3 regions of the Nonomuraea insulae genome follow, and region 1 is predicted to be linked to each of the others. Evidence: riboswitches for the same ligand, from Rfam matches in the RefSeq annotation. Region 1 holds a riboswitch; each other region holds the start of a gene.
The links. Region 1 has a riboswitch for cyclic di-AMP ahead of ACFPZ3_RS51190 (CHAP domain-containing protein). Riboswitches for the same ligand answer to the same signal wherever they lie in the genome.
Positions count from the first base shown of each region.

Region 1 (9,779 bases):
ACGGAGGACCGGGTGCTGGACTTCGGCGATGCGTGGCTGCCCCAGGTGGACATGATGGACGTCGAGGAGCTCACCCGGCGAGCCGCCACGCTGCGCGCCAGGGCCGCCGACGCCGGACGGGGACGGGTGCCGATCACGCTGTTCGGCGTGATCCCGGAGGGTGGCCCGATGCCCGAGCCCGGCCGGCTCGACGCCTACGCCAAGGCGGGCGCCGACCGCGGCCTGTTCACCCTGCAGTACCGCTCCGCCGACGAGGCGCTGTCCACCTTGGACCGATGGGCCACGCTCATCTCCCGCTGACACGCGTATGAATCTACAACGTAAAGGCGGCCAGCTCGTCCAGGAACGCCCGCGCCGTGGGCGCGCACCCGTCCAGCGACGGGACGGCCAGGGCCAGTGAGCGGCTCATGGCAGGCTCCAGCGGCCGGGTGACCACCGCGCCGAGGTCGGCGGGCAGGCCGAGCGTGGGCACGATGCTGACGCCCAGGCCGGCGCTGACCATCTCCAGGATGGCGGCGGGCCCGCCGGCCTCGAACGCGATGTCCAGCCCCACCCCCGCGGCCAGCGCCGCGCCCATGATCAGCGGCCGGCAGCCGGCGGTGGTCAGGATGAACGGCCGCCCGGCCAGGTCGGACAGGTGCACGACGGGCTGGGCGGCGAGGGGGTGTGCGGCCGGCATGACGGCGACCATGTCATGGGTGCTGAGGTGGGCGGTGTGCAGGCCGGGGGCGGGGAGGGTGACCACGCCGACCTCGGCGGCGCCGCGGTGCAGCCAGGCGCGGATGTCGTCGTCGACGCCTTCGAACAGGCGCACCCGGACCTGGGGGTAGTGGTCAGTGAAGGCGCGCAGCAGTCTGGCGACGAGCGTGCCGGTGGCGCTGGGCAGGCTGGCCAGGCGCAGTTCGCCGGTGATCTGGCCGTTGGCGGCGGCCACGTCGGCGCGGATGAGGTCGAAGTGGCGCAGCGTCTCGCGGGCCCGGGCGAGGGCTCGGTCGCCGGCCTCGGTGAGGGCGATGCCGTCGCGGTGGCGTACGAACAGGGCCGCTCCCAGTTCGCGTTCCAGGGTGGCGATGGCGCGGCTGACGGCGGGCTGGGACATGCCGACGTGGTCGGCGGCGGTGGTGAAGCCGCCGTGATCGGCGACCGCGACGAGCACTCTGAGCTGCGCCAATGTCATAGCGACATACCTTAGTTGGTATTTGACCTCCCCCTGGCCAGAACCCGATGGTTATGCCATGACGACGCGAAAGACGATCGAGGTCGACGGTCTGCGGGCCAGTTATCTGGCGGCGGGGGAGCGCGGGCCGGTGGTGTTGCTGCTGCACGGCACGTACTGGAGCCGGGTGTGGGCGCCGGTGATGGATCTGCTGGCCGCGGCCGGGCTGCGGCCGGTCGCGGTCGATCTGCCCGGCCTGGGGCGCTCGGAGGGGGAGCTGACGCCGGAGACGGCGGCCGTCCCGGCGCTGGCGGGGTGGGTGGCGCGGTTCGCGGCGGCGCTGAGGGTGGCGGAGCCGGTGGCCGTGGCCGGGCACGACATCGGCGGTGCGATCGCCCAGCACCTGCTGGCCGGGGGTGTGGCGAAGGTGGGCCGGCTGGCGCTGGTCAACTCGGTCACCTACGACTCCTGGCCGGTGCCGGGGGTGGCCCGCTACCGGGACCCCGCCGTAGTCGCCGCGACGACGGTGGAGGACGTGCTGGCCGCCCGCCGTACGGCCGTCACCACGGCGCTGGCCCGCCCGGCTTCGGAGGAGGAGCTGGCCGACTACCTGGGCCCCTGGAACGACCCGCGTGTCTGCCGGTCCTGGATGGCACTCGCGGGCGCCGCCGACAGCCGTTACACGCTGGATCTGGTGCCCGCGCTCAGGGCCGGCGCGACGCCCAAGCTGCTGGTCTGGGGCGAGGAGGACACCTTCCAGGAGGTGCGGCACGCCGAGCGGTTCGCCGCCGAGATGCCGGACACCCGGCTCGTCCGCGTCGCGGGGGCGGGTCACATTCCCATGGAGAACGATCCGGTACGGGTCGCGGGCGCGCTGGCGGAGTTCTTCCTGGGGTGAATCGGCGTATATGCCTTGACAGGAATATGCCCTTCTAGGAATATAAAGGCATGTCCGTCGATACGTTCTCCGTGCTCTCCGAACCGACCCGGCGCCGGATTCTCGACCGGCTCCTGACGGCCGAGAGCAGCGTGAACGAGCTGGTGGAGGCGCTCGACGTCAGCCAGCCCACGGTTTCCAAGCAGCTGAAGGTGCTCAGGGAAGCCGGTTTCGTCACCTGCCGCACGGAGGCTCAGCGGCGGATCTACCGCATTCACGCGGGTCCCTTCCGGGCGCTCGACGACTGGCTTCAGCCGTACCGCGCCCTCTGGGACCGGCATCTCGACGCTCTCGAGCGTCATCTCGACAACCTGGAGTAGTCATGACCGACGACGCATACCGCCCGAGCCCGCTCGGCCAGGTCGGCTGCGAGGCGACGGAGGATCGCTGGACCCTGGTCTTCACCCGCGACCTGCGCCACCCGCCCGAGAAGGTGTGGGCCGCGCTGACCGAGCCGGAACAACTCGCCGCGTGGGCGCCGTACACGGCCGACCGCGATCTCTCCAAGGCGGGCGGCGTCACGATCACGATGATCGACGACGACAAGCCCGTGGACATGGAGGCCGAGGTCGTCCGCGCAGAACCGCCGACGCTGCTGGAGTACACCCTCGGCACCGACCTGCTGCGCTGGGAGCTGGCGGCCACCGACGCCGGCGCCCGGCTGACGTTGCGGCACACCGTCAACGACCGCGAGTGGATCCCGAAGGTCGCGGCGGGTTGGCACCTGTGCCTCGACGTGGCCGAGAAGCTGCTCGAAGGTCATCCGATCCCGCCGATCCGCGGCGCCGCGGCGACCGCCTTCGGCTGGGCGGAACTCAACGATCAGTACGCGCGCAGGTTCGGCATCCCCAACACCGGGCTGCCGGAGCAGGTGAAGGGTCAGAGCGAGGGGTCTTGATCGGGCGGGGAAACGCGCGAGCGCGCGCCCCCCGTGCGGGGGACGCGCGCTCGATCGTGCCGGTGAAGAGTCCGTCAGGCGGCGTACTGCGGGTAGCCGTAGCCGACGACCTGCGACGTCGGACGGACGCGCTCCGCGACCGTGCCGTCGCCCGTGTTGCCCTCGACCGTGGAGATGGTGCCGTTGTGGTTGTCCTTGACGACGAACCCGACGTGGTTGATGTCGTTGAGGGACTTGCTGCCGCTCCAGGAGAAGAAGACCACGGCGCCGGGCTTGGCCTCGTTGCCGAAGCGGTGGTTGGCGGCGAACCACTTGGCGTGGGCGACGGTGTAGGCGTCCCAGCCGACCTGCGGGCGGGCGCCGGTCTGCTCGCCGACCCAGGAGACGAACATCGAGCACCAGGCGGCGTTCAGGTAGTCGGCGCGGCTGCCGCCGTCGCGGGCGACGGTCTCTGCGGCGCGCCGTGAGTCGGCGTACCACTGCTGGTACTTGGTGCCGCCGCCGCTGGAGTTCTCCGAGGTGCCCACCTGGGACTTGGCCAGGGAGAGGACCTGGTCGGCGGTGACGTTGACCTTGGTCTCGTTGGTCTTGGCGCCGTCCTGGTGGGCGGCGATAGCGGCGGCCGGGTGCCTGGCGGCGGTGGCCGCGGCGACTCCGGTGGCGGTGTCCGCGCTGGCCGTCACGGCGTTGGCGCCGAGGGCCGAGGCGAGGACGCTCGCGCCGAGGAGGGCGCGGGCGATACCGGTCTTCGTGGCAGCGGTGATTCGGTGCTTGGCCATCGAGGGGGTACTCCTTGCTTCCATGCCGCTTACCGGGTTAGCTGACGGGTTCGGGCGTGGAAGCTGCCCTACGGCACCGGAGTGCCGATTCACCCCAAAGGACATGGGTCCCCGGTTCCGCCCGAAGGCGGATTCAGCGGTCGCAATCCTGCGATCTTTCGTGCGATGGTCAGACATAGCCGGACAAACCGGACGTATGCCTCAAGATGCCTCATAAGGTAATACATGAGGCAAGAGGATTACAAATCCATAAAGTGCGGCTAGGCGAGTTGCCTCCGCGCGTCGGCCAGAAGCCCCATCATGGCAAGGGATTCGTCAAGAGGCATGATCGAGGATTCGGTCCTGCCTTCGGCCGTGGCGGCGCGGACTTCGCGGAGCTCTCCGGCGTATCCGTTGTCCGCCGGATCGAGTACGTGCTCTTCCGGGTCCATCGAGGGTCCCGTGAGGACGATCCGCTGGGGCGCCCAGAAAGGCGCCGGGATGTCCGCCCGCATCTGAGTACCTACAACACTGGCCAGGTTGGGGTAATTCCCCAGCAACGAGGTCGCCACGAGAGCGTGCCTTCCGCCGGGATAGAGCAATACGCCGGCCGCCTCCGCGTCCACCCCGTTGGGGGCCAGGGACCCGGTCATCCGCAGGTCGGAGGGCATGCCCAGGAGCATCTGGGCCAGCCCGAACGGGTAGATCCCCAGGTCCAGCAAAGCGCCCCCGCCCAGCTCCGGCGCCCACAGCCGATGGGCGGGGTCATAGGGGGAGGCGAAGCCGAAACTCGCCTGCACGGAGCGGATCTCGCCGAAGCGCGGGTCGCCCGCGATCCGCCGGACGAGGGGGTTGAACCTCATCCACATGGCCTCCATCAGGAACACCCGTGCCTCGCGCGCCAGGCGTACCATCTTCTCCGCGTCGTCCACGGTCGCGGCCAGCGGTTTCTCGCAGAGCACGGCTTTACCCGCGGCGATGGCCGCCTCGGCCACGGCCAGGTGCTGCGCGTGCGGCGTGGCCACGTAGACGGCGTCCACGGCCGGGTCGGCGCACAACCGCTCGTAGGAGCCGTACGCCGACTCCGCGCCCAACGTCGAGGCCAGGGCCTGAGCCCTGGCCAGATCCCGCGAACCGACGGCGGCCACCCGCATCCCGGGCTCCGCCACGATGGCCGCGCCCACGGTCCGCGCGATGCCACCGGTCGCCGCGATTCCCCACGTAAAATCTCGCACGCCCGAGATCGTATAGGGCGGGTAAATGAATGGGGTTATTCACCCCATTCACCTCCGTCACTCAGGTCACATTGAACGTCTCCGGGTCCGCCCCCAGACGCCGCCCCTTGTTCATCGCCCCGATGGCCGCCATGTCCTCGGAGTCGAGGATGAAGTGGAAGACGTCGACGTTCTCGGCGATCCGCGCGGGCGTGACGGACTTCGGGATGACCACGTTGCCGAGCTGCAGGTGCCAGCGCAGCACGATCTGCGCCGGAGTCTTGCCGTACTTCTCCGACAGCACCGTCAGCGCCGGGTCCTCAAGCAGCCCCTTGCCCTGCCCGAGCGGGCCCCACGCCTCGGTGAGGATGCCGTTGGCCTCGTGGAAGGCCCGCAGCTCCCGCTGCTGCAGGTACGGGTGCAACTCGATCTGGTTGATGGCCGGGGTGATGTCGGTCTCCTCCATGAGCCGGGTGAGGTTGGCGACCGTGAAGTTGGACGTGCCGATGGCCCTGGCCCGCCCGTCACGGTAGATCTTCTCCATCGCCTTCCACGCCTGCACGTACCTGTCCTGCCGCGGCACCGGCCAGTGGATGAGGAAAAGATCTACGTGGTCGAGCCCCAGGCGCGCCAGGCACTCGTCGAAGGCCGCCTCGGCGCGGGAGTGGTCGGCGTTCCACAACTTCGTGGTCACGAACACCTTCTCGCGCGGCAGCCCGCTCGCGCGCACGGCCCGCCCCACGCCCTCCTCGTTGCCGTAGGCGGCGGCGGTGTCGACGTGCCGGTAGCCCGTCTTGAAAGCGGTCGCGACCGCCTGCTCGGCCTCGTCGGCCGGGATCTGCCAGACGCCGTATCCGAGCTGCGGGATCTGCACACCGTCGGTGTTGAGCATGAGCGAGTTCATACCCTCCATTGTTCACGCCGCGTTTCTGAGCGCTTAAGCCGGTGGGGCTAGCTTGAAGCGGTCGTGAACGGGCCATCACTTCGCTGGGAGGGCAAGGAGTGGTCGAACAGGCGTCGGCCTGGGTGGAGTCCCCGCTCCAGATGCTGTGCGCCGTCGAGGCCCACCACGCCGGGCTCCTCGGCCCGAAGACGGCCGTCGTGCCCCGCGCGGGCCTGCGGCCCCTGAAGGCCACACGGCGCGAGCTGCGCTCGCTGGACCTCCCGGAGGGCCTGGAGCTGGCCGAACCGCGCGAGCGCATGCCCAGGCGCCTGCAGGCCGTCGGGGACGCCTTCTCCGGCAAGGTGCAGCTGCGCTGGCTCGTGTCCCGCCCCGGCCGCATCGTCATCGTGGACGACGGGCTGGCCACGCTGCGGCTGCTGGAGCTGATCGCGGCGGGCCCGTTCCGGCCGCTGCTGCGGGCCCGCGTCCGCTCCACCCGGCTGCGCGCCACGCTCGGCCTGGCGGCCGCGCTGCGGTTGCGCCTGAGCAACGTCTGCATCTTCACCGCGCTGGCCGTGGACGACAAGCTCGAAGAGGCCGTACGCGAGGCCGGCGTGAATCTCGTACGCCATGACTTCGCCTGGCTGCGCTCCCAGCCGCCCAGCGCCGAGGGCCCGGCCGAGCGCACGGTCGTGCTCGGCACCTCGCTCGTCCGCAACGGCCTGGTCCACCGCGACCACTACCTGCGCTGGCTGACGGACCTGGCCGCGAGCGAGCCGCTGGCCTACTACCCGCACCGCCGCGAGGACCCCGTGGACGTCGCGCTGATCCGGGAGCGCCCCGGCATCACCGTCCACGACGGCGGCGTGCCCGCCGAGCTGACGCTGCGTGGCCTGGACGCCGGCCAGCGCGTGCTCAGCCTCCCTTCGACCGCGATCACCTCGCTGCGGGTGCTGCTCGGCCCGCGCGGAGTCGCCGTCGAGCCCGTGGATGTTCCAGAGGACTGGTGGACGAGCAGGGCGGCCCCCGCCCTGCGCTCGCATTTGACAGGAGTGTCCGGTTGAGAGTGCTGGCGGTCGCCGACTCCGATTCGTATCTGAAATGGGCGGCCTGCCTGCTCGGTGACCTGGATGGTCCGGCGGAGCTGGTCGTGGTGCGCACGCCGATCGCCCCTTCGCCGGAGCAGATGGCCGCGGCTGTGGGCGACGGGGAGCCGCCGCCCGTGTTGTCCGCGCGGTCGGTGCGGCGGCTGGCCGAGCGGACGCGGCCCGACGTGATCCTCGTGGCCTGCACGGGCCCGGTGGTGGACGTGCTGGTGGCCGAGGTGCTGGACGGGCTGCGGCCCCGCCCGGTTTTCGTCAGCGGGCTGCCGGGCATCTCGGTGCCGGCGACGGAGAAGGCGTGGTTGTTCCGCAGCGGTTGCGACCTGTTCGTGGTGCACAGCGAGCGGGAGGTGGCCGAGTTCTCCGAGATCGCCGCCCGGCTCGGCGGGGGAGGGGCGGTGGGCCTGGCCAGGCTGCCGTTCCTGCGCCAGGAAAGAGTGGCAGGGGGCGGTAACCGGGTGGTCTTCGCCACGCAGGCCAAGGTGCCGCGGGAGCGGGAGCAGCGCGAGCGGATCCTGCTGTCGCTGGCCGGGCTGGCCGAGGGCCGGCCCGACCTGGACGTGGTGGTCAAGCTGCGAGCCCTGGAGGACGAGCGGCAGACGCACAACGAGCGCTTCCACTACCGGCGGCTGTGGCGGGAGATGGGGGAGCCGGGGCGGCTGGCGTTCGAGGCGGGGTCGATGCGGGAGCAGCTGGAGCGGGCGACCGGGTTCGTCACGGTGAGCTCGACGGCGGCGCTGGAGGCCATCGCGATGGACGTGCCGTCGCTGGTGCTGAGCGACTTCGGCGTGAGCGCCGAGATGATCAACGTGGTGTTCGAGGGCAGCCGGCTGCTGGGCACGCTGGAGGAGCTGGCGGAGGGCGGCTTCCGGATGGCCTCGGCCGCATGGTGCGCGGCCAACTACTTCCAGCCGGCCGAGCGCAACGACTGGGCGGGGCTGCTGGCCGGGCTGGTGACCGCCCGGCCGGGAACGCCCGCCAGATCGTTGCTCGACGGGCCCGAGCACGCGGCGGCGCGACGCAGGGCCCGGCTCCGGGTGGAGGTGCCGCCGAAGATGTTGCGGGTGGGCTACCGGGCCAAGCGCCGCATGCGCCGCTACCTCAGATCGCTGACCTGATCTTCCTGCGGATCCTGGTGAGCGCGCTGGGCTTGCCGGAGCCGGCGAAGCCCAGCGTCTCCAGGCGCTTGCGCTTGAAGTAGCGCGGGTCGAACTCGATGTGCTCGGGCCGCAGCTCCGGGTAGGCGTCGGCCTGCATGCAGTAGCCGACCGCGCGCACCAGGCCCGGCAGGTCGGCGGCGGGCGGCCGCTCGATGTGGCCCTCGGGCGACAGGCGCGGCAGCAGGGCGTCGACGATGGTGACCGGGATCCGGTTGCTGTTCTCGTACGGGGCCAGCCGCTCCAGCACCGTCCCCGTCCCGTACGAGGCCACCTGCAGCCCGAAGTAGCGCTGCGCGGTCACCAGTCCCGTGGAGAAACACCCCACGACCAGCTCGGGCCGCAGCGCCGCGAAGCACACCTCGGCCGGCACGCTCTCCCCCGCCACCGACAGCCGCACTCCCAACGGCCCGGCCGCGGCCCGCAGGAGCTGGGCGTGGCGGCGCCCGGCGGCCGGGTGCGGCTTGAAGACGATGTCGGTGAGGCCGCGGGCGGCCAGCGCCTTGAGCATGCTCTCGTGCAGCTCGGCCTCCTCCTCCGCGGTGAGGATGTCCAGCGCCGACAGGTACTGGCCGAGGACGATCGCCTGCCCGGCGAGCATGTCGGGGGCGGTGGCGGTGACCTCGTCCACGATGGCCAGGAAGCGCTCCTGGGGCAGGATCTCGGGGGTGACGCCGTACTCGCTGAGCAGCAGCGGCGTCAGGCCCGGCACCAGGTCGAGGTGGATCAGCCGGGCGATGCGGCGGAAGATCTCGGCGGGCAGCGGGTCACGGGTCGGGCCGTAGCTCATCAGCCCGTCGGAGTAGACCGAGATCGGGCAGTCGCGCACCAGCCCCGCGATCGTCCGCGCCGGCGGCACCGCGATCGACTCCAGCACCAGCTCCTCGACGTCGTCGAGCCCCCAGTGGGAGCGGATGAGGCGCTCGGTCATCGGCACCTCGATGACGCGCGCCCGCCAGTCCGACGGGTGCAGCGGCGCGATCAGCTCGTTCCACGAGTGCACCTCGTCGAAGCGCGAGCGCAGCACGGCGAAGCCGGGCGTCTTGTCCAGCGGCGTCGCCACCTCGGGGATGGCCGCGTTGTTCGAGACGATGAGCACGCGGCGGCCGTCGCCGAAGCGGCCGTCGTCGATGGCCGCGGCCAGCGACATCGCCCCGAACAACGTCGAGGCGTAGAAGACCTTCACCTTCTGGGGCACCTTCAGGACTCCTCCCGGTCACGGCGGACGCGGACGTGCGGGCTGGGGGGCAGTTCGGGCACCAGGGCGCGGATCGCGGCCTCGCGTTCGACGGACATCCGCGCCACCGACTCGGCGACCAGCTCCGCCGGCAGCGCTCGCACCATCTGCGCGCCGCGCTCCTCGAAGCGGGCGCGCAGCGCGGGCGTGAACCGCTCGCCGATCTCCAGGTGGTGGGCGAGCAGCGCGCAGAAGTTACGCGCCGCCTTGGGCAGGAACTCCGGCTCCAGGTCCTTGAAGACCAGCTCGAAGGCGTCGAAGAAGTGCAGCTGACGCTCGTCGCCCACCTGCGTCAGCGACCCGGACACCATGCGCCGGTAGAACACCCCGGCCAGCGACACCACCGCGAACGTGGCGGCCTCGCGGTGCAGCCGCCAGATCCACGGCCGGTCCTCGGCGGTGTGCAGGGAGCCGGGGAAGTGCAGCAGGTCGCGCA
Region 1 is NZ_JBHSPA010000073.1:297,712-307,490, forward strand. It holds gene ACFPZ3_RS51165 (LLM class F420-dependent oxidoreductase) at 1-300, shown strand, start outside; gene ACFPZ3_RS51170 (LysR family transcriptional regulator) at 314-1,177, opposite strand; gene ACFPZ3_RS51175 (alpha/beta fold hydrolase) at 1,236-2,054, shown strand; gene ACFPZ3_RS51180 (ArsR/SmtB family transcription factor) at 2,105-2,413, shown strand; gene ACFPZ3_RS51185 (SRPBCC family protein) at 2,416-2,991, shown strand; gene ACFPZ3_RS51190 (CHAP domain-containing protein) at 3,066-3,770, opposite strand; cyclic di-AMP (ydaO/yuaA leader) riboswitch at 3,782-3,919, opposite strand; gene ACFPZ3_RS51195 (Gfo/Idh/MocA family protein) at 4,031-4,984, opposite strand; gene ACFPZ3_RS51200 (aldo/keto reductase) at 5,046-5,867, opposite strand; gene ACFPZ3_RS51205 (hypothetical protein) at 5,966-6,910, shown strand; gene ACFPZ3_RS51210 (DUF6716 putative glycosyltransferase) at 6,913-8,067, shown strand; gene ACFPZ3_RS51215 (polysialyltransferase family glycosyltransferase) at 8,051-9,304, opposite strand; gene ACFPZ3_RS51220 (glycosyltransferase family 2 protein) at 9,307-9,779, opposite strand, start outside.

Region 2 (9,779 bases), on a different contig from region 1:
GCCGAACCTGCCGTAGATGAGGGCCTCGGAGGCGTAGAGGGCGGCGACGGGCTCGCCGCGCTCGCGTACGTCGCTGAGCTGCCTGCGCATCAGCGAGGAGAGCACGCCGCGGCGGCGATGGGAGGGCAGGACGCTGACGGCGGTGACGCCGGCTACGGGGAGCTGGGCGCCGGGGACCGTCATCGTGAAGCTGAAGACGGAGGTGACTCCGGCGATCTGCTCGCCGTCGAAGGCGGCGAGCGTGCGGTCGAACTCGGTCTCCGCTTTCCACCGCTCGAATTGGGTGGGGTGTGGCGTCCAGCCGAACGCCTCTTCAAGCACCCGGCCGAAGGCCGGCCACTCGGACTCGTCAATCGGACGGATCGGATACGTCATCCGTCCAAGGTAGGAGCGGGCAAAGGGGGACGGCCACCCAATATACGTGCTTAATGATCAAGGCGTTGGTCAAGTGGGCTGCCCAAACACGGGTCAGACCGATACAGTCAGGCGCATCATGAGTTCCCGTCAGGCGCCGCTGATCCCGCCACGGGTCCGTGCGGCCCTGGTGCGGGTGCCATTTCTCGTGCCTGTCGTCCGCTTCGTCCGGCGGGTTCTGCTGGCCCGCGACCGTAATCTGCTCAGCACCCTGATCGTGCTGGCGCTCGTCATCGGGTTCCTCGCGGCCGAGGTCTCGACCGAGTGGTTCTCGCCCTCGCTGCTCATCCTCGTCACCCTCGTCGGCGGGCTCCAGCTCCGGCTGCGCAGCCTGGTCAAGCTGCTCGTGGGGGTCGGGGTCGCGCTCGGCTACATCGCGGCGACGCTGGGCGTGGGGCGGGTCGGCCTGGGGCTGACCGTGACGATCGTGTTCACCACCGTGCTCGCCGTGCTCATGGCCCGCACCAGGGGCAAGCTCGGCGTCCAGGGGCTGCGCGGCGACGCGATGCTGCTGGAGCTGCGTGACCGGCTCAGGAGCCAGGGCGAGCTGCCCTCGCTGCCCAAGGACTGGGGCGGCAAGGTGGTGCTCAAGCAGGCGGGCGGGTCGTCGTTCGGCGGCGACTTCCTGGTGTCCATGCGCGACGGCAACTCCGTCGAGATCGCCCTGGTCGACGTGTCGGGCAAGGGCGTCGACGCGGGCACCAGGGCGCTGCTGCTGTCGGGCACGTTCGGCGGGCTGCTCGGCTCGGTCGGCGACTTCCTGCCCGCGTGCAACTCCTACCTGCACAGGCAGCGGGGCGACGAGGGGTTCGTGACCGCCGTGCATGTGCGCCTCGACCTGGAGACGGGCGACTACACGATCACCTCGGCCGGGCATCCGCCGGTGGTGAAGTTCGACGCGGGCACCGGCAACTGGCAGGTCGCCACGGCCAAGGGCGTCGTGCTCGGCGTGGTGCCCGACCTGCACTGCGAGCCCGACAGCGGCACCCTGCGCAAGGGCGACGCGCTGCTGCTCTACACCGACGGGCTGATCGAGCAGCCGGGCCGCGACATCGACGCCGGCCTCGACCGGCTGCTCGGCGAAGCGGAGCGGCTGCTGCCCTCCGGGTTCCGCGACGGCGCCAGGGCGCTGGTCAACGCGATGGCCTCAGGGCACAACGACGACTGCGCGCTCGTGCTCATCTGGCGCCCGTGACCTTTTACACGGGCCGGCCGTGATGGTGCTCACTGGCACCGGGCTCCGCCCGGCTGGGATCCTCTAGGAGTCCGGACCCCGGCGGAGCGGCGCGGCTCCACCGGGGTCCCGTCACAGTCCCTTACAACCAGCCGCTGTCACTGGCGATGCGCACGGCATCCAGCCGGTTGCGCGCCCCGGTCTTGCACATGATGCGCGACAGGTGGTTGCGTACGGTGCCGACCGACAGGAAGAGCTCGTCGGCGATCTCCGTCGAACGCGCCCCGCCCGCCGCGACCCTCAGCACGTCGAGCTCCCGCCTGGTCAGCGGATTGCTCGCGCACTGCAGCGCCGCCACGGCCAGCTCCGCCTCGATGGCCCGCCGCCCCGCCGCGACCTGCCGCACCCCCTCGGCCAGCCGCTCGGCGGGCACGCACAGGCTCATGAACCCCAGCGCGGGACCGGCCAGCGCCTCGCGCACCTGCGCCGGATTGGGCGCGGCCGACAGGATCAGCACCCCGCACCGGGGCACGTGCTCGGCCAGCAGGGCGGTCACCGGCGGGCCCGGCAGGTCGAGATCGGCCACGGCCACGTCGGCCTTCGCGGACAGCGCCGCGTGCATCACCTCTTCTGCGTGTCCCGCCTCGGCGACGACCCGCAGGTCAGGTTCGGCTCCGAGGGTGGCCAGCAGGCCACGGCGCACCAACGGCAGGTGCTCGGCGATCAGTATGCGGATCAAGACGTCCCCCTCCGTCGTCACCCAGAGTGATCGTTGTATCGCAGACTGTCAATGCTCATCAAAAGCGGTAAGCCGTGCGGTGTGGCGAGTTCGACTACTCTGGGGCTGTCGGACCTTTCGTCTGTCGTGTCGTCCCGCCCTGTCGCCTGCTTGGAGCACGCCTCGATGAACTGGCTCTACGTCGTGGGGATCATTCTCTTCCTTCTGGGGTTGATGGTCTCCATCGCGCTGCACGAGGTTGGCCACCTGGTGCCGGCCAAGCTGTTCGGGGTCAGAGTGACCCAGTACATGGTGGGCTTCGGCTCGACAGCGTGGTCCCGGCGCAGGGGCGAGACCGAATACGGCATCAAGTGGATCCCGCTCGGCGGCTACATCCGCATGATCGGCATGCTGCCGCCCCGGCCCGGCGACGAGCCGGGCAAGCTCAGGAGCACCGCGACGGGCCCGTGGCAGGGCCTGATCGAGTCGGCCCGCGACGCCGCCCAGGAAGAGGTGCGGCCGGGCGACGACGACAAGGTCTTCTACCGCAAGAAGTGGTGGCAGAAGGTCATCATCATGTCCGGCGGCCCGGCGATGAACTTCGTGCTCGCCTTCATCTTCTTCAGCATCCTGCTGGTCGGCATCGGCCTGCCCGCCTGGGCCCCGATCGTCTCGCCCGAGACCAACACGTGCGTGATCCCGATCTCGGAGCAGCGCGCGGCCTGCAAGTCCACCGACAAGCCCACACCCGCCGCCCAGGCCGGCATGAAGCCGGGCGACCACCTGGTCTCCTTCGGCGGCAAGAAGATCGGCTCCTGGGACGACGCGACCCGCCTGATCCGCTCCCACGGCCCCGGCCCGGTGCAGGTCGGCATCGTCCGCGACGACAAGCCCATGACGCTCAGCGTCACCCTCATCGCCCAGGACCGCCCCAACCTCGAGGACCCGGCGAAGATCGACAAGAACGTCGGCTTCCTCGGCGTGCTGCCCACCGAGGTCATGGAGAAGCAGAACATCGGCCAGGTCATCGGCTACATGGGCGAGCTGTCCGGCCGGGTGGCGAGCTCGCTGGTCAACCTGCCCAACAAAATGGTGGGGATCTGGAACGCGGCCTTCTCCGGCCAGGAACGTGACCCGGAGGGCCCGGTCGGCGTGGTCGGGGCGGGCCGCATGGGCGGCGAGATCCTGGCCTCCGACCTGTCCAGCGAGAAGAAGATCGCCATCTTCGTCAACCTGCTGGCCGGCTTCAACCTGGCGATCGGCATGTTCAACCTCATCCCGCTGCTGCCGCTGGACGGCGGGCACATCGCCGGCGGCCTGTGGGAGGGCATCAAGCGGGCCTACGCCAAGGTGATGCGGCGGCCCGAGCCCCGTTACGTGGACATCGCCAAGGTGCTGCCTCTGACGTACGCGATCGCGATCGTGATGATGGTCATGGCCGGCCTGCTCGTCTACGCCGACCTGGTGAATCCGCTCAGACTGACGAACTGACGGCGCCCGCCGGCGGATCGCCCCGTTCCCGGCCCCTTGGCGGCGTCAGGCGGCGAAGCCTCCGTCGACGTTGATGGCCGAACCGGTGACGTAACGGCCGCCTTCGCCGGCGAGGTAGGCGACGGCGGCGGCGATGTCCTCGACGGTGCCGTAGCGGCCCAGCGCGGTCACGCCGCTGAACATCGGAGCCTGCGGGCCGTCGGCCGGGTTCGCGTGCGTGTCGATCGGGCCGGGGTGGATGACGGTGGCGGTGATGCCGCGCGGGCCGAGATCGCGGGCCAGGCCTTTGGTGAGGCCGGCCAGCGCGGACTTGCTCATCGCGAACAATGTCATCCCCGGCCCGGGAACGTGCTCGGCGACGCAGGTGCCGACGTTGATGAGGCGGCCCCCACGGTCCATGTGCCGCGCCGCCGCCTGGCAGGCCAGAAACGCCGCCCGCACGTTGACCGCCAGCACGTGGTCCACCTCTTGCGGCGTCACCTGGGCCAGATCCCCGACGGCGAAGGCGGCCGCATTGTTGACCAGGATGTCGATCCTGCCCAGCTCCGCCACGGTCTGCTCGACCGCCGCGGTGGCCGCGTGCGCGTCGGCGAAGTCCGCCTTGATCACGAGTGCCCGGGCGCCGCCGGCTTCGATCCGCCGGCCCACCGCCCGCGCCTCCTCGGCGGCGTTGACGTAGGTGATGGCCACCTCCGCCCCGTCCTGGGCCAGTCGCAGGGCGATCGCCGCCCCGATGCCCCGGCTGCCACCCGTCACCAACGCCACCTTGCCGGCCAGTTCGCTCACGTCCGCCTCATTTCTTTGTCGATCGGCAAAGAAATAAATAGCAGGATGCGTCCGAGCCGGTCAAGGGATATCTTGGTCAATCGACAAAGAAAGGTGGCGGACATGGCGGAACGGGGCAGGCCACGCGGCTTCGACCGGGACCTGGCACTACGCCAGGCAATGATCACGTTCTGGGAGCGCGGCTACGAGGGCACCTCGATGGCCGACCTCACCACCGCCATGGGCATCGCCTCGGCCAGCATCTATGCCGGCTTCGGCGCGAAGGAGCAGCTGTTCAGGGAGGCCGTCGAGCTGTACGGGGCGACGGAGGGCGCCAGGCCGCTGCACCTTCTGGAGACGGCCGGTACCGCGCGGGAGGGCGTCGCCCAGGCACTGCGCGCCAACGCCGACAGGTTCGCGGACCCCGCCACGCCGCCAGGCTGCATGGTGGTGCTGTCAGCGTTGACGGGCACGACCCAGAACGCCGGGTTGCGTGGCTTCCTCGCCGAACGCCGCGCACTCGTGCCGCACTCCTTCCGGCGACGACTGGAGCAGGGCATCAAGGATGGCGACGTGACCGCCGGCACGGATGTCGACGCCGTCGCCGACTTCTACGCCGCCGTCCTGCAAGGCATGGCCATCCATTCCCGCGATGGAGCCACCCGGGCGCGACTGGAGACGGTCATCGCCTGTGCCCTGGCGGCGTGGGACACCCTGACGTCCCCCGAAGCCGCCCCATGCTGATGGCGATTCAGTTCATCGAGATGTGCACGTGGTCGTAGTGGTTCTGGGTGATGCTGCCCCGGTCGGACATCGTGCGCCAGCCCGAGCCCAGGTTGATGCGCTGCTTCCAGATCACGTACTTGACGCCCAGCTTGTCCTTGTTCTTCAGCGCCCAGTCGGCGATCCGGTCGCCGAGGGCGTTGTGGTCGGAGCTGGGCGTCGTGCCGCCCGTGCTCATCATGAAGTCGCAGGCCCGCCCAAGAGGGTGCTCGCCGTCGGAGCCCGAGCGGAAGCAGCCCACGTCGTACGGCAGCGCGAAGTTCTTGCCCACCTCGGCCTTCATCAGCCGCGTACGTGAGGTGATGTTGTCCGAGCCCGACGGCAGTTGCGGCGCCCAGGAGCCGTCGGAGTTGCGGCCCGTCGCGTACGGCACCAGGTCCTCGAGCTTGTCCTGGATGTCCTTGATGACGTCCTCGGCGTCGTCGCGCTGCTCGTCCACCTCGGCCGCGTCCGACTTGACCTGGGCCGCCAGCGCGGTGGCCTCCTCGCTGGCCTTCTTCTTGTCGTCGCGGGCCCTGATCACGCCGTTCACGATGGCCTGCTGCTCGGCGGTGATCTGTTCGAGCAGGGCCGCGCTGCTGCCGTTCTGGGGGAGCATGAAGCCGCCGTTGTCCGGGAGCATGAAGGAGGGCAGCGAGGGGTCGGCGTTCTGGTAGCGCAGGCGGGCGATCTCGGCGACGCGCTGCTCGGCCGCGGTCAGCGCCTGCTCGGCGGCGGCCAGTTTGCCCTTGGCCGTCTCGACCCCCTGCTGCGCCTTGGCCAGGTCGACGCGCTTGAGGTTGTACTTCTCGATGAGCTTGTCGACCTTGGTGTTGAGCTGCTTGAGCTGGGCCCGGAGCTCCGACTCCGTCGGCTTGGGGGCGGCCGAGGCCGCGGTCGCCGGGAGGACGGCGAGGGCGCCGGCGGTGATGAGAGCGATGGCAAGAGCCGCGGGGGACGAAGCCGCCACGTAGGTGTTCCTCTCCCTCTGCCGGCCGGGTTAGCTGACGGGTTCGGGCATGGGAGGTGCTCCCTACCGCCGAAGCGGATTCACCCCAGGTGCGGTTTGGGTCCCCGGCTCCCGGGCGCCGCGCCCGGGATTAGGCGTGCAACGGCCGTTACGGCCGGTGCATAACGGGATATTAGTGGTAGATCACGAGTCATGCGACCTTAATTAGAAATCCATTAGTGATCTACCTGTGATCGAAGCATGCGTGCGGCCTCCTCAGGCGACACGTCGTTGACGAAGGCGCCCATCGCCGACTCCGAGCCCGCCAGGAACTTGAGCTTGTTGGCCGCCCGCCTGATGCTGAACAACTCCAGGTGCAGGTAGCCCAGCTCACGATCCTGCCGCACCGGCGCCTGGTGCCAGGCCGAGATGTACGGCATCACGACCCCGAACAGCCCGTCGAACGCCCGCAGCACCGACGTGTACAGAGGCGCGAACGCCGCCCGCTCCTCCTCGGTGAGCGCGGCCAGGTCGGGCGCCTGCCGGTGCGGATAGAGGTGCACCTCGAACGGCCAGCGCGCGGCGGCGGGCACGAAGGCCGTCCACAACTCGTTGGCGGCCACCACCCGCGTCCCCGCCTCCCGCTCGGCGGCCAGCACGTCGGCGAACAGGTTGCCCTTCGTATAGCGCCGGGCGGCGCCGAGTTGCAGCTTGGTCCTGGGCGTGACGTACGGGTAGGCGTAGATCTGGCCGTGCGGGTGGGCGAGCGTGATGCCGATCTCCTCGCCCCGGTTCTCGAAGCAGAACACCTGCTCCACGCCCTCGATCGCGGACATCTCGGCCGTGCGGTCGGCCCAGGCCTCCATGACCAGCTCCACCTGGGCGTTGGAGAGCTTGGAGAAGGAGGAGGAGTGATCAGAGGTGAAGCACACCACCTCACACCTCCCCACGCCCGGACGGACCTCACTCAGCCCACCCACAGCCTCATAAGTCCCAAAATTTCCGGAAAAAGAGGGGAAGCGGTTCTCGAACACGGCCACGTCGTAGTCGTACGCCGGGATCTCTGTCGACCGCTCCTCCGACGACGGGCACAACGGGCACTCGGCCGCGCCGCCGGTCGGCAGGAACGTCCGCGTCTGCCGATGCCCGGCGATCGCGATCCACTCCTCCGTCAGCGGGTCGTAGCGCAACTCGGAGGCCACGGGCCGGCCTTCGAGAGGCCGCCGGTCGATCACGCTCCTGTCGGCGTCGTCGCGCCGGTCGAAGTAGATCAGCTCTCGGCCGTCGGCCAGATGGGTGATGGTGCGCTTCAAGGCGAGCCCTCCGCGATGATCAGTTCTACGGCCCGTTCGGCCAGCTCCGTGCGTGCTTCCTCGGGCAGCCCCGCGTCGCTGATGACCACGTGGGCCTCGCTCAGCTCCGCGATCGTGCTGATGCCGACGGTGTTCCACTTGGTGTGGTCGGCGGGGACGACCAGCCGGTGCGCGGCCGCCACGAGCTCCCTGTCGGTCTCGGACTCCAGCAGGTTGGGCGTGGTGAACCCGGCCCGCACGCTCATCCCGTGCACGCCGAGGAAGAGCGTGTCCACGTGCAGGCGGCGGATCGCGGCCACGGCGACCGGGCCCACCAGGGCGTCGGACGGAGTGCGTACGCCGCCGGTCAGCACGACCGTGCGGTCGGTGCGCGGGTTGCGGTGGAAGACCTCGGCGACCGGGATCGAGTTGGTGATCACGGTCAGCTCGGGCACGCCGATCAGGTGGTGGGCCAGCGCCCACGTGGTGGTCCCCGCCGACAGCGCCACGGCCGTTCCCGGCCGTACGAGTGTGGCCGCGTGCCGCGCGATGGCCGCCTTCTCCTGCTGCTGGCGGGCGGACTTGGCGGTGAAGCCCGGCTCCTCGGTCGAGCCGGGGCCGAGCGCGGTCGCGCCGCCGTGCACCTTCTCCAGCAGCCCGCGTTCGGCCAGCACCTCAAGGTCGCGGCGGATGGTCATGTCGGAGACGCCGAGCTCGCGTACGAGGTCGGCCACCCGGACGCCGCCGTTGCTGCGCACGCGTTCGAGGATCGTCTGTTGCCGCTGCTGTGCGAGCACGTCCGTTCCTTCCAACAGATTCCACCAAATTATGACACGGAATTGTTGGGGAATGTTAGTTCGCGGGGTTCGCTTGCGCTGGTCAGCGTGGGCGAGAGAAGTTGGGGGCTCATGCCGTACCGATCATCGGAGGCGAGCTTATGGCCAGGCGCGCGCGCAAGGGCAAGGCACGCAAGAAGAAGAAGGCGAACCACGGCAAGCGTCCCACGGCGCGATGACGAGCGGGTGACCGCCCGCCGTGGCGGTCACCCCGGCCGCAACACCGCGGGCCGATCCGGGTGGTCGGCCCGAATCACGACGTCGGCCGTCTCCTGGGGCCGCGCCTCACGCTCATACCGCTCGTACGCGGGCAACCGCCACCGCTCCTCCTCCGGGGTGCCCCGCTCCAGCGCCCCGGGTGACAACCACACGTGCGCGCTCACCTCGAACGCCAGCCCCCGCCCCAGCAGCAACGTCCCGTCCACCAGGACCACCCCGCCCGGCGGCAGCTCCACGTACGGCATCCGGTACGCCCGATCGATCCCGCTGTCCCACAACGCCGGCAACACCCGCCCGGACCCGCCCGGGTCCAGCGGCTCCAGCACCTCCCTGCGCAGCGCCTTGGCATCGAGCCAGTCGTCGTAGAAGGCGTCGGGATCCGTCCTGCCGTACTCCAGACGCAACGAGGCGGGCCGCAGGAAGTCGCCCGCCGACACCCGTGACACCGGCCGCCCGCGCAGGCGCAGGGGCGCCACGAGGTCGTCCGCCAGCGCCCAGGGCCGGGCGGCGGGCGCGCCGTCGACGGCCACCCGCACCCAGGCGTCCGCGGGCCGGGCGCAGATCAGCTCGGCCAGCTCCTCGACGAGGGCCTCACGGGAGATCGGTCGCGCACGCATCGATCACAGCTTACGAGCGCGGAAATGCCTTCGACGCCCGCCCGGCCCCTGGCTTGGGTGCCCGGCATGCACCCCTGTGACTGCGGCGCGGCGGCGGGCCCCCTCGGCCTGTGCGCCGACTACTACAACGCGATCCTGGCCGAGGAGCAGCGGGACCCGGAGATGTACCGCTGGCACGCGGTCGTGGTCTGCGTGTACCTCCTGCAACACCCTTCCAGGGGCCTCCAGAAGTTCCTCGACAGCCAGTACCGCATGTTGCAGTTCTTCGTGGAGCAGGACCTGGACGCCCTGATCCGCCTGCAGGCGCATCAGGTGGCGCGCAACAGCCACCGGTCCCGCTCGGGCTACGACCTGCGGCCGCTGGAGCCTTACGCGCCGCTGCCCGCGGGCGGACCTCCCGAGCGCTTCCGCGCCTCGTTCTGCGGCCTGCCGTACGGCGACGACGGTTTCGTCTCCGACGGGCACGAGGCGTACGGGCACCGGATGCGCACTCTCGCCGAAATGACGGAAGAGGCCTGGAAAAACCTCGGGCCAGGCACCCC
Region 2 is NZ_JBHSPA010000023.1:16,304-26,082, reverse strand. It holds gene ACFPZ3_RS17710 (GNAT family N-acetyltransferase) at 1-375, opposite strand, end outside; gene ACFPZ3_RS17705 (PP2C family protein-serine/threonine phosphatase) at 494-1,609, shown strand; gene ACFPZ3_RS17700 (response regulator transcription factor) at 1,731-2,327, opposite strand; gene ACFPZ3_RS17695 (M50 family metallopeptidase) at 2,493-3,797, shown strand; gene ACFPZ3_RS17690 (SDR family NAD(P)-dependent oxidoreductase) at 3,843-4,583, opposite strand; gene ACFPZ3_RS17685 (TetR/AcrR family transcriptional regulator) at 4,686-5,306, shown strand; gene ACFPZ3_RS17680 (coiled-coil domain-containing protein) at 5,314-6,294, opposite strand; cyclic di-AMP (ydaO/yuaA leader) riboswitch at 6,300-6,441, opposite strand; gene galT (galactose-1-phosphate uridylyltransferase) at 6,510-7,586, opposite strand; gene ACFPZ3_RS17670 (DeoR/GlpR family DNA-binding transcription regulator) at 7,583-8,362, opposite strand; gene ACFPZ3_RS17665 (50S ribosomal protein bL37) at 8,503-8,580, shown strand; gene ACFPZ3_RS17660 (nucleoside/nucleotide kinase family protein) at 8,608-9,237, opposite strand; gene ACFPZ3_RS17655 (DUF5946 family protein) at 9,304-9,779, shown strand, end outside.
Region 2: linked by a shared signal. The riboswitch ahead of ACFPZ3_RS17680 (coiled-coil domain-containing protein) and the one ahead of ACFPZ3_RS51190 (CHAP domain-containing protein) in region 1 are both predicted to bind cyclic di-AMP.

Region 3 (9,779 bases), on a different contig from region 1:
TCGCGCTGCGGCCCCAGAGCGACCTCGACAGGGGCTGGACGGCGGCGCTCGGCACGGCGATCGTGCTGACCGTGTTCGCTTGGGGGATCGTGGCCAGGGCCAGGCGGCAGCTCGTCTGGTCGCTCAGGCAGCGCGCCGACAGCGCGGCCGAGGAGGCCAAGCGGCTCGAACGCGAGCGCATAGCCAGGGAGATGCACGACGTGCTGGCCCACCGCATCTCGATGCTCAGCCTGCACGCGGGCGCGCTGGAGTTCCGGCCTGACGCGCCCCCCGCGGAGATCGCCAGGGCGGCCGGGGCCATCAGGACCAACGCCCACCTGGCGCTGCAGGACCTGCGTGAGGTGATCGGCGTGCTGCGCCACTCGGCTCCGGCCGGGGACGACGTGGTGCCCGACCGGCCGCAGCCCACCCTCGCCGACCTGCCTGCGCTGGTGGAGGAGTGCAGGCAGGCGGGCATGGTCATACATCTCGACCTGCGGGCCGACGGCGCGCCCGAGGGGCTGGGGCGCAACCTCTACCGCATCGTCCAGGAGGCGCTCACCAACGCGCGCAAGCACGCCGGCGACGTGCCGGTGACCGTCGCCGTCGAGGGGACGCGCGGCAAGGGGTTGTCGGTGGAAGTACGCAACGCGCTGCAGGCGCGGTACGGCTCGCGCATCCCGGGGGCCGGCGCCGGGCTCATCGGGCTGACCGAGCGGGCCGAGCTCGCGGGCGGCAGGCTGGAGCACGGCGCGACGCCTGAGGGCGAGTTCCTGGTACGCGCCTGGCTGCCGTGGCCGGTGGAGGCGACCCAGGAGGACGACGCATGACCCCGATCGGTGGAGGCGGCTCAGGAGGAAGGCGCATGACCCTGGCGGGTGGAGATGACTCGGGAGGACGACGTATGGCCTCGGATGGGCCGATCAAGGTGCTGATCGTGGACGACGACGCGATGGTGCGGGCCGGGCTGTCGATGATCCTCGGCGGCGCGGGCGACATCGAGATCGTCGCGCAGGCGGGCGACGGCGCCGAGGTGCCGCCGCTGGTGGCCGAGCACCGGCCGGACGTGGTGCTGATGGACATCCGCATGCCGGGGATCGACGGGCTGACCGCCACCGAGACGTTGCGCCGCACGGCCGCGCCGCCCGAGGTGGTGGTGCTGACCACCTTCCACGCCGACGCGCAGGTGTTGCGGGCGTTGCGGGCCGGGGCGGCCGGGTTCCTGCTGAAGGACATCGCGCCCGGCGACCTGGTGCGGGCGATCAGGCAGGTGGCCGACGGGGAGCCGATCTTGTCGCCGGTGGTGACGCGGCAGCTCATCACGCACGTGTCCGACGGCGGGGCGGGGGAGCGTACCGAACGGGCCAAGAAGTTGCTCGGCCGGCTCAGCGAGCGGGAGCGGGAGGTGGCCATGGCCGTGGGGCAGGGCAAGTCGAACGCGGAGATCGGGCGGGAGCTGTTCATGAGCGTGCCCACGGTCAAGGCGCACGTCTCGCGGATCCTCACCAAGCTCGGCCTCAACAACCGGGTCCAGGTGGCGCTGCTCGTCTACGACGCCGGTTCGTAGCCGGCGAGCAGCTCCTCCAGGGTCGCCCGGTGCAGCACCAGGTCGTCGGGGTCGTCCGGCATGGGCTGCTCGCCGAAGTGCACCCTGCGCTGCCAGACCCTGGCCATGATGACGCCGTGGCGCAGGGCTGCGTACATCTCGTAGAAGTCCAGGTCGCGTGGCTCGTAGCCGGTCAGCTCGCGGTAGGTGCGGCAGACGTCGGCGCGGCGCATGAAGCCGGGCATGCCGGGCAGGCCCGCACCGGTGGTGAGGTCCTGGAAGAACCGGTGCAGGAAGATCATCCAGGACAGGTCCAGCTCGCGCGGCCCCACGGCGGCCATCTCCCAGTCGAACACCGCGACCGGCGTGAAGTCCCTGAACATGATGTTGCCGATCCTGGCGTCGCCCCAGGAGAGCACGTCGGGCCCGGGAGAGTCCGGCCAGTGCGCCTCCAGCCAGTCGAACGCCCGCTCCAGCAGCGGAATGCGATGCTTGCCGTGCGCCCACTCGTAGTACGCGCGCTGTCTCTCGACGTGCGCGCGCAGCCCCGGGGTTCCGAACGGGGACAACTCGGTCGGCGTGAACGCGCTCTGGTGCAGCGCCGCCAGGATCCCCACGCTCGAGTCCTGTAAACGGCGCTGGTCGGCGGGGGAGGCATCGTGCAGCCAGCCTCCGAACGTGTATGGCAGCACGTCCGGCGGCACCTCCCCGTCCGCCCGCTCCATGACGAAGAACGGCGAGCCGAGCGGCCCGGGATCCGGCTCGAACCACAGGGCCCGCGGCGCTGGGATTCCAGCTTTTTCCCTGGCCAGCCGCATTATCTCGAACTGCGCCCCGAGATCGTAGGCAGGGAAAACGGGAACGGCTTCCACCGCTGGTGCGAGCCTGGCTACGCAGCGCGTACTGCCGGCCTCCCAGGTCGCGGTGAAGAACAGGGTCTCGCTTGACAGGCCGTTTTCCGACGGTCTGGACATCTCGGACACGGTGACGCTCCCGCCGATCCTGCCCCGGAGCCAGACGGCGGTGCGTTCCCGCAGTTCTTCCAGGTCACGCGTGGAGGTGCGCATCGGCTCTGTCACGGTGGGCCTCCCGGCTGGACATGTGCCCTTCGACAGTCGTATACCGCCTAGCAAGCGCTTGTCCATATAGAGACGCTCGTTACGGTCAGGTACGCAACAGCCGTACCCTTGTCTGAAAGGGCATGTCACGAAGGGACAAGTGGGATGAGTTCAGCGGGTGAAGGCCTGGCTCGCCCGCTTCCCGAGCAGGTGCGGCTCAACGTGGTCGATCTGGCCTCTCAGGTCCTCGGAACGATGCCCGCTGTCTCCATACCGCCGCCCCTGCGCGGCATCGCCAAGTTCGACCCCCGTAAACGGGCCAAACTCGGCAGTGCCCCCATAGCGGCGCAGCTCGAGAACGACAAGAAGTTCCGCGAACTGGTCGCCGAGTCCGTGGCGGCCGGCTGGCCGGAGCTGGTCACGGCGCTGGCGGAGGGCAACGTGCCCCCGGCGGCCGACCCCGTGCTGGTGGCCGCGGCGGCATACCTCACCAGGCCCCCGGGCTGGGCGGAGATGATCGAGACCGCCCGCACCGACCTGGAGCAGGCGGCGGTGGCGGCCGAGGGCACCGAGCGCGAAGAGGTGGTGACCCGGCTGCGCGAGCAACTCGCCGCGCAGAAGAGCTCCGCCAAGGAGGAGGCCGACCGGCTGCGCGAGCAGATCAAGTCGGCCCGCGCGGAGAACTCCGACCTGCGCCGCAAGCTGCACGACGCCCGTGAGCGGGCCAAGGCCGCGGCGCGGCGCTCCGAGGAGATGGAGCACGTCGCCGAGGAGGCCAGGACGGCCGCCACGGTCGCGGGCAGCGCCGGCGAGTCCGAGCTGCGGCGGCTGCGCGAGCGGCTGGCCGACGTGGAGAAACAGCTCGAAGCCTCGCGCCGGGCCGCCCGCGAGGGCAGGAGCATCGAGGACGCCCGCGTCCGGGTGCTGCTCGACGCGCTGCAGGACGCCTCGGCCGGGCTGCGCCGCGAGCTGGCCCTGCCCACCACGATCAGCCGACCCGCCGACTCGGTCGCGGCGGTCACCGGCGAGCGACCCGGAGTGCGCGGGGTGCCCGCGCGGGCCCTGGCCGACGACGACCCGCAACTGCTCGACCAGCTCCTGGCGCTGCCCCAGGTGCACCTGATCATCGACGGCTACAACGTCACCAAGACCGGCTACGGCACCCACACGCTCGCCGACCAGCGCACGCGTCTCATGACCGGGCTCGGCGGGCTCGTGGCGCAGACCAGGGTCGAGGTGACCGTGGTGTTCGACGGCGCCGAGCTCAACGCCCCCGTGCAGGTGGTGGCGCCGCGCGGGGTGCGGGTGTTGTTCAGCGCGCCGGGGGAGATCGCCGACGACCTCATCCGCCAGCTCGTACGCGCTGAGCCACCCGGCCGGGCCATCGCCGTGGTGTCGTCGGACCGCGAGGTCGCCGAGTCGGTCAGGCGCATGGGAGCCAGACCCGTTCCGTCGGCTTTGCTGCTGCGCCGGTTGGGTCGCGCGTAGGTTACGAATTGCCGCGTTTGGGTCATGGCCCACCCGCCACTTCTGTACTATTTCGCCCCAGATGTAATCCCATGGAGGCGATACAGTGAGGTTTGGCCGGGTGCCGGTGGCCACGGGTCTCATGTTCGGGCTGGTGCTGATCCCGATGGGAGCGGCGGTCGCCGATCCCAAACCCACTCTCGGCCAAGCCAAGGCCAAGCTCGACAAGCTCAACGACAAGGCCGACAAGGTCGTCGACCGGTACAACACGGCGACAGAGCGCTACAAGAAGGCCAAGTCCACCTACACCACGCTGAACGACAGCTACAAGCGCAAGCTGGCGACCGTTGAGGACCTGCGCGCTCAGGTGATCGGCATGGCCGTCGACAGCTACAAGCTCGGCGAGGACGTGACCTCCTGGCCCGGCATCCTCGGCTCGCAGAACCCCCAGGGCATGCTGACGGGGCTGGCGGTGGCCGGCCAGGTGCAGCAGGAGCGGGCCCGGAAGCTGGCGGCCTTCAACCAGGCGAACCGGGGGCTGAAGGCCGACCGCGACAAGGCGCAGGACGCCCTGCGGGGCGCCGACAAGGAGCGGGACTCCGTCCAGAAGGAGCGCTCCGACATCCTCAAGCTGGTCGAGCAGCAGAAGAAACTGCTGAAGAAGCTCGGGGCCTACAACGCCGGCAACCCGAACAGCGTGGGCCTCAAATACACCGGCGCGGCCTCGGGGAACGCGGCCGCGGTGCTGCGGTTCGCCTACGCGCAGGTGGGCAAGCCGTACATATTCGGCGGGACGGGTCCTGGCGGCTTCGACTGCTCGGGGCTGACGCAGGCGGCCTGGGCGGCGGCTGGGGTCTCGCTGCCGCGTACGACGTGGTCGCAGTGGGCCTGGGGGGCCAGCCGCAAGGTGAGCATGGACGCCCTGCAGCCCGGGGACCTGATTTTCAGTAATGGGCTCGGACACGTCAGCATTTATGCGGGCAATGGGAATATCGTCCATGCGCCGCAGACCGGCGACGTCGTCAAGGTCGTAAAACTGTCCGCCTACGGGGGCGGTCTCGTCGGCGCGATCCGTCCGTGACTTTTCTCCCTTAGTTCGACTGCGGTGGGTGGCCTGTCCACCGACCGCTCCGGCTGACCGCCGTCCAGGACTGACCCGCGCACCTTTACGCGCTGCCATGGCCGGTAACCCGCCGCACTTCGCCTGACGGCCCTCCAGGAAACGCCCTGACCCGCGTTTGGCGCCATCCTTTACGCCGTGACTGGTCGGCCACCCGCCGCACTCCGCTGACGGCCCTCCAGGAAACGTCTTAGCCCCATCCTTTACGCGCTGCCACGGCCAACCACCCGCCGCACTCCGCCTGATGGCCCTCCAGGAAACGCCCTCTGACCATTCAGTGGCGAGCCGCCGTTACGCGAGCCCGAGTTGCCCGACTTCCGTGGTTCAAGCGTTCGCCGCCATGCCCGCCGTTTCGGTCTCTGCCGGCGGGGATTTCGGCTGCCGGACGGCTGTGTTGTTTGTCACCAAAGGTTTCGGTCATGCCGGTTGGTCGGGTGTAAGCGCTTTTGCGCAGGTCAAAGCCCTTCCGTGAAGCTCCGGAATCGACCATCTTCGTGACTACTACGTCACCTCGTAGGCCATCGCGATGTGATCGCGAGAGCGCTCCCCGGCGCGGGTGGTCGCGTTTCAGATGTGACGTTTGGGGCGCGAGTGATGATTGGGACCTGACAACAGCCGCTGTGTCCAAGTGTGAGCAGGGTCACATTTCAATAACGGAACCTGGTGCTCCAGCAGGGGTTCGGCATTTGACCGACACCACTATCTGATCTTTACAACCGGGTTCACCCTTTGCCGATCCTTGACCGTTCGGCGTAGCTTCTGGCGTCGTCGCGGTGAACAAGCCATGTCGCTGCGAACCGGCATCGGTCCCTCCCGATGCGAGACAGATAAATATCCGCCGGTCGCTCCCGATATCCCCATATCGCAGACAAATCGGGGCTTGCGACCTGCCGAATCCGTGCAGCCAGGAGGCACGGAGCCGGGGACCCAGCGATCCCATGTTTCCCCAGGGATCAGGGGTGAATCGGCGCGCCAATCGCGCCGTAGGGCGACTTCCAGGCCCGAATCCGTCAGCTAACCCGGTAGGCGTTCGTGGAAGACACAAGGAGAAATCCTGTCTAACTCCCTGCAGAACCCCCGCCTGTCCCGCCTTGCCCTGAGTGGCGTTGCACTCACGATGACCGTGACGGCCGGAGGTCTCGTCCTCCATGCCCCCACGGCTCAAGCGGCGACGACGAGCGCATCGGCCGGCACGACGACGGTGAAGGCGGCTACCACCGCCCTGACCTCGGCGAAGTCGGTCACGACGGCCCAGAGAAAGGCCGCCAAAGCCGCTCGGCAGAAATCGAAGGCCCGCACGGCCGTCGCCGTGGCCAAGGATCAGATCGGTGACCCGTATCGATACGGGGGCACAGGACCTGGTTCGTTTGACTGCTCCGGACTCGTCCAGTTCGCCTGGAAGAGGGCCGGGGTGAAACTCCCGCGCGTGGCGAGCAGCCAGTTCGCCCGTATCAGGCACAAGATCTCCTGGCGCAAACTGAAGCCAGGTGACCTGATGTTCTTCAGCGGGTTGGGCCACGTGGGCATGTACGTCGGCAAGGGCAAGATGATCCATTCGCCGCGGACAGGCGAACGGGTGCGCATAGACAAGCTGGGCGGATGGCGCAGGTCGTCGTTCGTCGGCGCGGTCCGTCCCGGCATGTGAACAAGCCCCGTCCGGATTCTCTGGAGACTTTCCTGAGTTCGGACGGGGCTTTCGCATGTGAGGCGCAGGCTCCGCCCGTGAGGCGCAGATTTCGCCCGTGGGGCGCAGGCTTCGCCCGTGGGGCGCAGATTTCGCCCGTGGGGCGCGGGCTTCGCCCGTCAGGTACAGACTTGCGCAGGTCGGGCGCAGATTTCGCCCGTGGGGCGCGGGCTTCGCCCGTGGGGCGCAGATTTCGCCCGTGGGGCGCAGATTTCGCCCGTGGGGCGCGGGCTTCGCCCGTCAGGTACAGACTTGCGCAGGTCGGGCGCAGGTTTCGCCCGTGGGGCGCAGGCTGGCGCATGTCGGGCACGGGATTGGCCGACTACCATCAGGCAGCGTGTCCGAGCAGGTGAGCCGACGCGCGGCGGTGACCGCCCTGCTGCTCCTCGCCTTCGCCCCCGCCAGCGCCCCCGGCATCCCCGCCCTCCCCCCGGAGTTGCGTGGCCTGTGGCCAGGAGGCCCCACGATCGTCTCTCACGGCCGGCGCTCCGTCGTCGTGGGCCACGGCGCGGGCTCACTCGGCGAACTGGCCGACAGGGCCGACAGGGCCGGGCTGCGCGTCTCGCAGGTGCTGGGCAGGCCCGTACGAGCCCTGATCGTCGTACCGGAGTCGGCAGGCGAGGCCGCCCGGCTGGCCCGCGCGGACCGGCTCGACGGTCTGGCGGCGCTGGCCGACGGCGGGCGCGTGATCGTCGTGCCCGAGACGTTCGCCACCCTCACCTCCACGGGGAAGGACGTCGTCCTCACCCACGAGCTCACCCATGTCGCGGCCGGTACCGACCACCTCCCCGTCTGGCTCTACGAGGGATTCGCCGACTATGTCGGCTACCGGGACGCAGGGCTGCCCCTGGCGAGCGCCGCCGCCGAACTCGCCGCCGAGATACAGGCCGGACGCTTGCCCAGCGCTTTGCCCGGCCCTGAGGCTTTCGTGGCGGACGGGCGGGACCCGGGCCGGCTGGCGCGTGCGTACCAGGAGGCGTGGCTCGCGTGTCGTTTCCTCGCTGACCGGTTCGGTGAGGGGACCCTGGTGAGGCTCTACCGTGAAGCCCAGGTGGCCGGCGTCGAAAAGGCACTCGCCTCCCTGGGACTCTCCGTCGCCACGCTGACGGAAAGGTGGCGCGCGTACGTACGGGATCGGCTCGTGTGAAGTGCGTACGGGATCAGCTCGTGTGAAGGGGAGGCGGATGAGCGAACAACTGGACGCGGACGACCCTCAAGAGGGCGGAACGGCCACCGCGGCGCGGTCCGGCCGGGGTGCGACGGAGCCCGATGGGGAGGCGCCCGTGGGGAGAAGCGGGCCGAGACGGCAGGCCGCCGTCGCGCTGGTGCTGCTCGGCCTGGCCATCCTGGCCGTGGCCGTCTTCAGCACCCCGTGGGACGTGCTGACGGGCGGCCCGCCGGATCCGGCCCGCGACTTCAGCGCCACGCAGATCGCCAGGGCGGAGGCGTTCGACGTGGCCACGAGCCTGCCGAGCTACCTCTCGCTGGCGCTCACGATCATCTTCGCCGGGCTCCTGGTCGCCACCCCGTTCGGGGCCAAGGTGCTGGGGGTGCTCAGGGGCCCGCGGTGGCTGCGGGTGATCCTCGGCGTCGTGGTGATCACCGCGATCGTCGAGCTGGTCAGGTGGCCTCTGGGTGTCTGGTTCGAGACGATCATGCGGGACTACGGCCTGTCCACCCAGGACTGGGCCGGCTGGGCGGGGGACCGGCTGAAGAACCTGGGCGTGGAGGCGTTCCTGCTCTGCGTGATGCTGCTGGCCCTCGTGGCGCTGGCCCGCAAGGTCAGGCGCTGGTGGATCCCCGCCTCGCTGGGCGCGTTCGCGCTGACGATCGTGGCCTCGTTCGTGTATCCCGTGGTCTTCGAGCCGATGTTCAACGACTTCACCTCGATGCCGCGGGGCTCGCTGCGCGCGAACCTGCTGGAGATGGCCGAGCGCGACGGGGTGCCGGTCGAGGACGTGCTGGTGGCCGACGCCTCACGGCGGACGACGGCGCTCAACGCGTATGTGTCCGGCTTCGGCGCCACCCGCCGCATCGTCGTCTACGACACACTGCTCCGGGCCCCGCCGCGGGAGGTCGAGCTGGTCGTGGCGCATGAGCTGGGCCACGCCAAGCATGACGACGTCCTGTACGGCACGCTCGTCGGCGGCCTGGCCGCCGGGCTGGGCGCGATCCTGCTGTTCCTCGTGTTCGACCCGCTACGACGGCGCGTGGGCGTCACCTCGATCACCGATCCGCGGGCGGTCGGCGCGATCATGGGCCTGATGACCGTCGGCTCACTGATCATCGGCCCCGCCCAGAACCTGATCAGCCGGCACATCGAGGCCAGGGCCGACGTGCACGCGCTCGACCTCACGAAGGACCCGGGCACGTTCATCGCGATGCAGAAACGGCTCGCCGTAACCAATATTTCCGACTTGTCGCCGGATGCGGTGGAATATGTGCTCTATGCCTCCCATCCTTCCAGCCCTGAGCGCATCGCCATGGCCCGCTCATGGGCCAAGCTGAACGGCATCCCCGAGCCGTGATCAAGGTGCTGTTCGTCACGAACGACTTCCCACCCAGGCCGGGCGGCATCCAGTCGTTCGTGCACGGGCTCGCGCTGCGCACGCCGGGCGTGGTGGTGTACGCCCCCGCCTGGCCGGGCAGCGCGGAGTTCGACCGGCGGCAGCCGTACCGGATCGTGCGGCATCCGACGCGGCTCATGCTGCCCACTCCAGCCGTCGCGCGGACGGCGGCCGGGCTGGTGGCCGAGCACGGCGCTCACACCGTCGTGTTCGGCGCGGCGGCGCCGCTCGGCCTGCTCGCCCCGCGCCTGCGGCGGGCGGGCGCGCGGCGGGTGGTGATGCTCACCCACGGCCACGAGGCGTCGTGGGCGAGCGCGCCGGGCTTCCGCGCGGTGTTGCGCAGGATCGGCGAGAACGC
Region 3 is NZ_JBHSPA010000080.1:35,032-44,810, reverse strand. It holds gene ACFPZ3_RS52300 (sensor histidine kinase) at 1-809, shown strand, start outside; gene ACFPZ3_RS52295 (response regulator) at 884-1,546, shown strand; gene ACFPZ3_RS52290 (phosphotransferase family protein) at 1,528-2,604, opposite strand; gene ACFPZ3_RS52285 (NYN domain-containing protein) at 2,749-4,071, shown strand; gene ACFPZ3_RS52280 (C40 family peptidase) at 4,157-5,131, shown strand; cyclic di-AMP (ydaO/yuaA leader) riboswitch at 6,049-6,214, shown strand; gene ACFPZ3_RS52275 (C40 family peptidase) at 6,288-6,815, shown strand; gene ACFPZ3_RS52270 (gluzincin family metallopeptidase) at 7,192-8,001, shown strand; gene ACFPZ3_RS52265 (M48 family metallopeptidase) at 8,039-9,382, shown strand; gene ACFPZ3_RS52260 (glycosyltransferase family 4 protein) at 9,379-9,779, shown strand, end outside.
Region 3: linked by a shared signal. The riboswitch ahead of ACFPZ3_RS52275 (C40 family peptidase) and the one ahead of ACFPZ3_RS51190 (CHAP domain-containing protein) in region 1 are both predicted to bind cyclic di-AMP.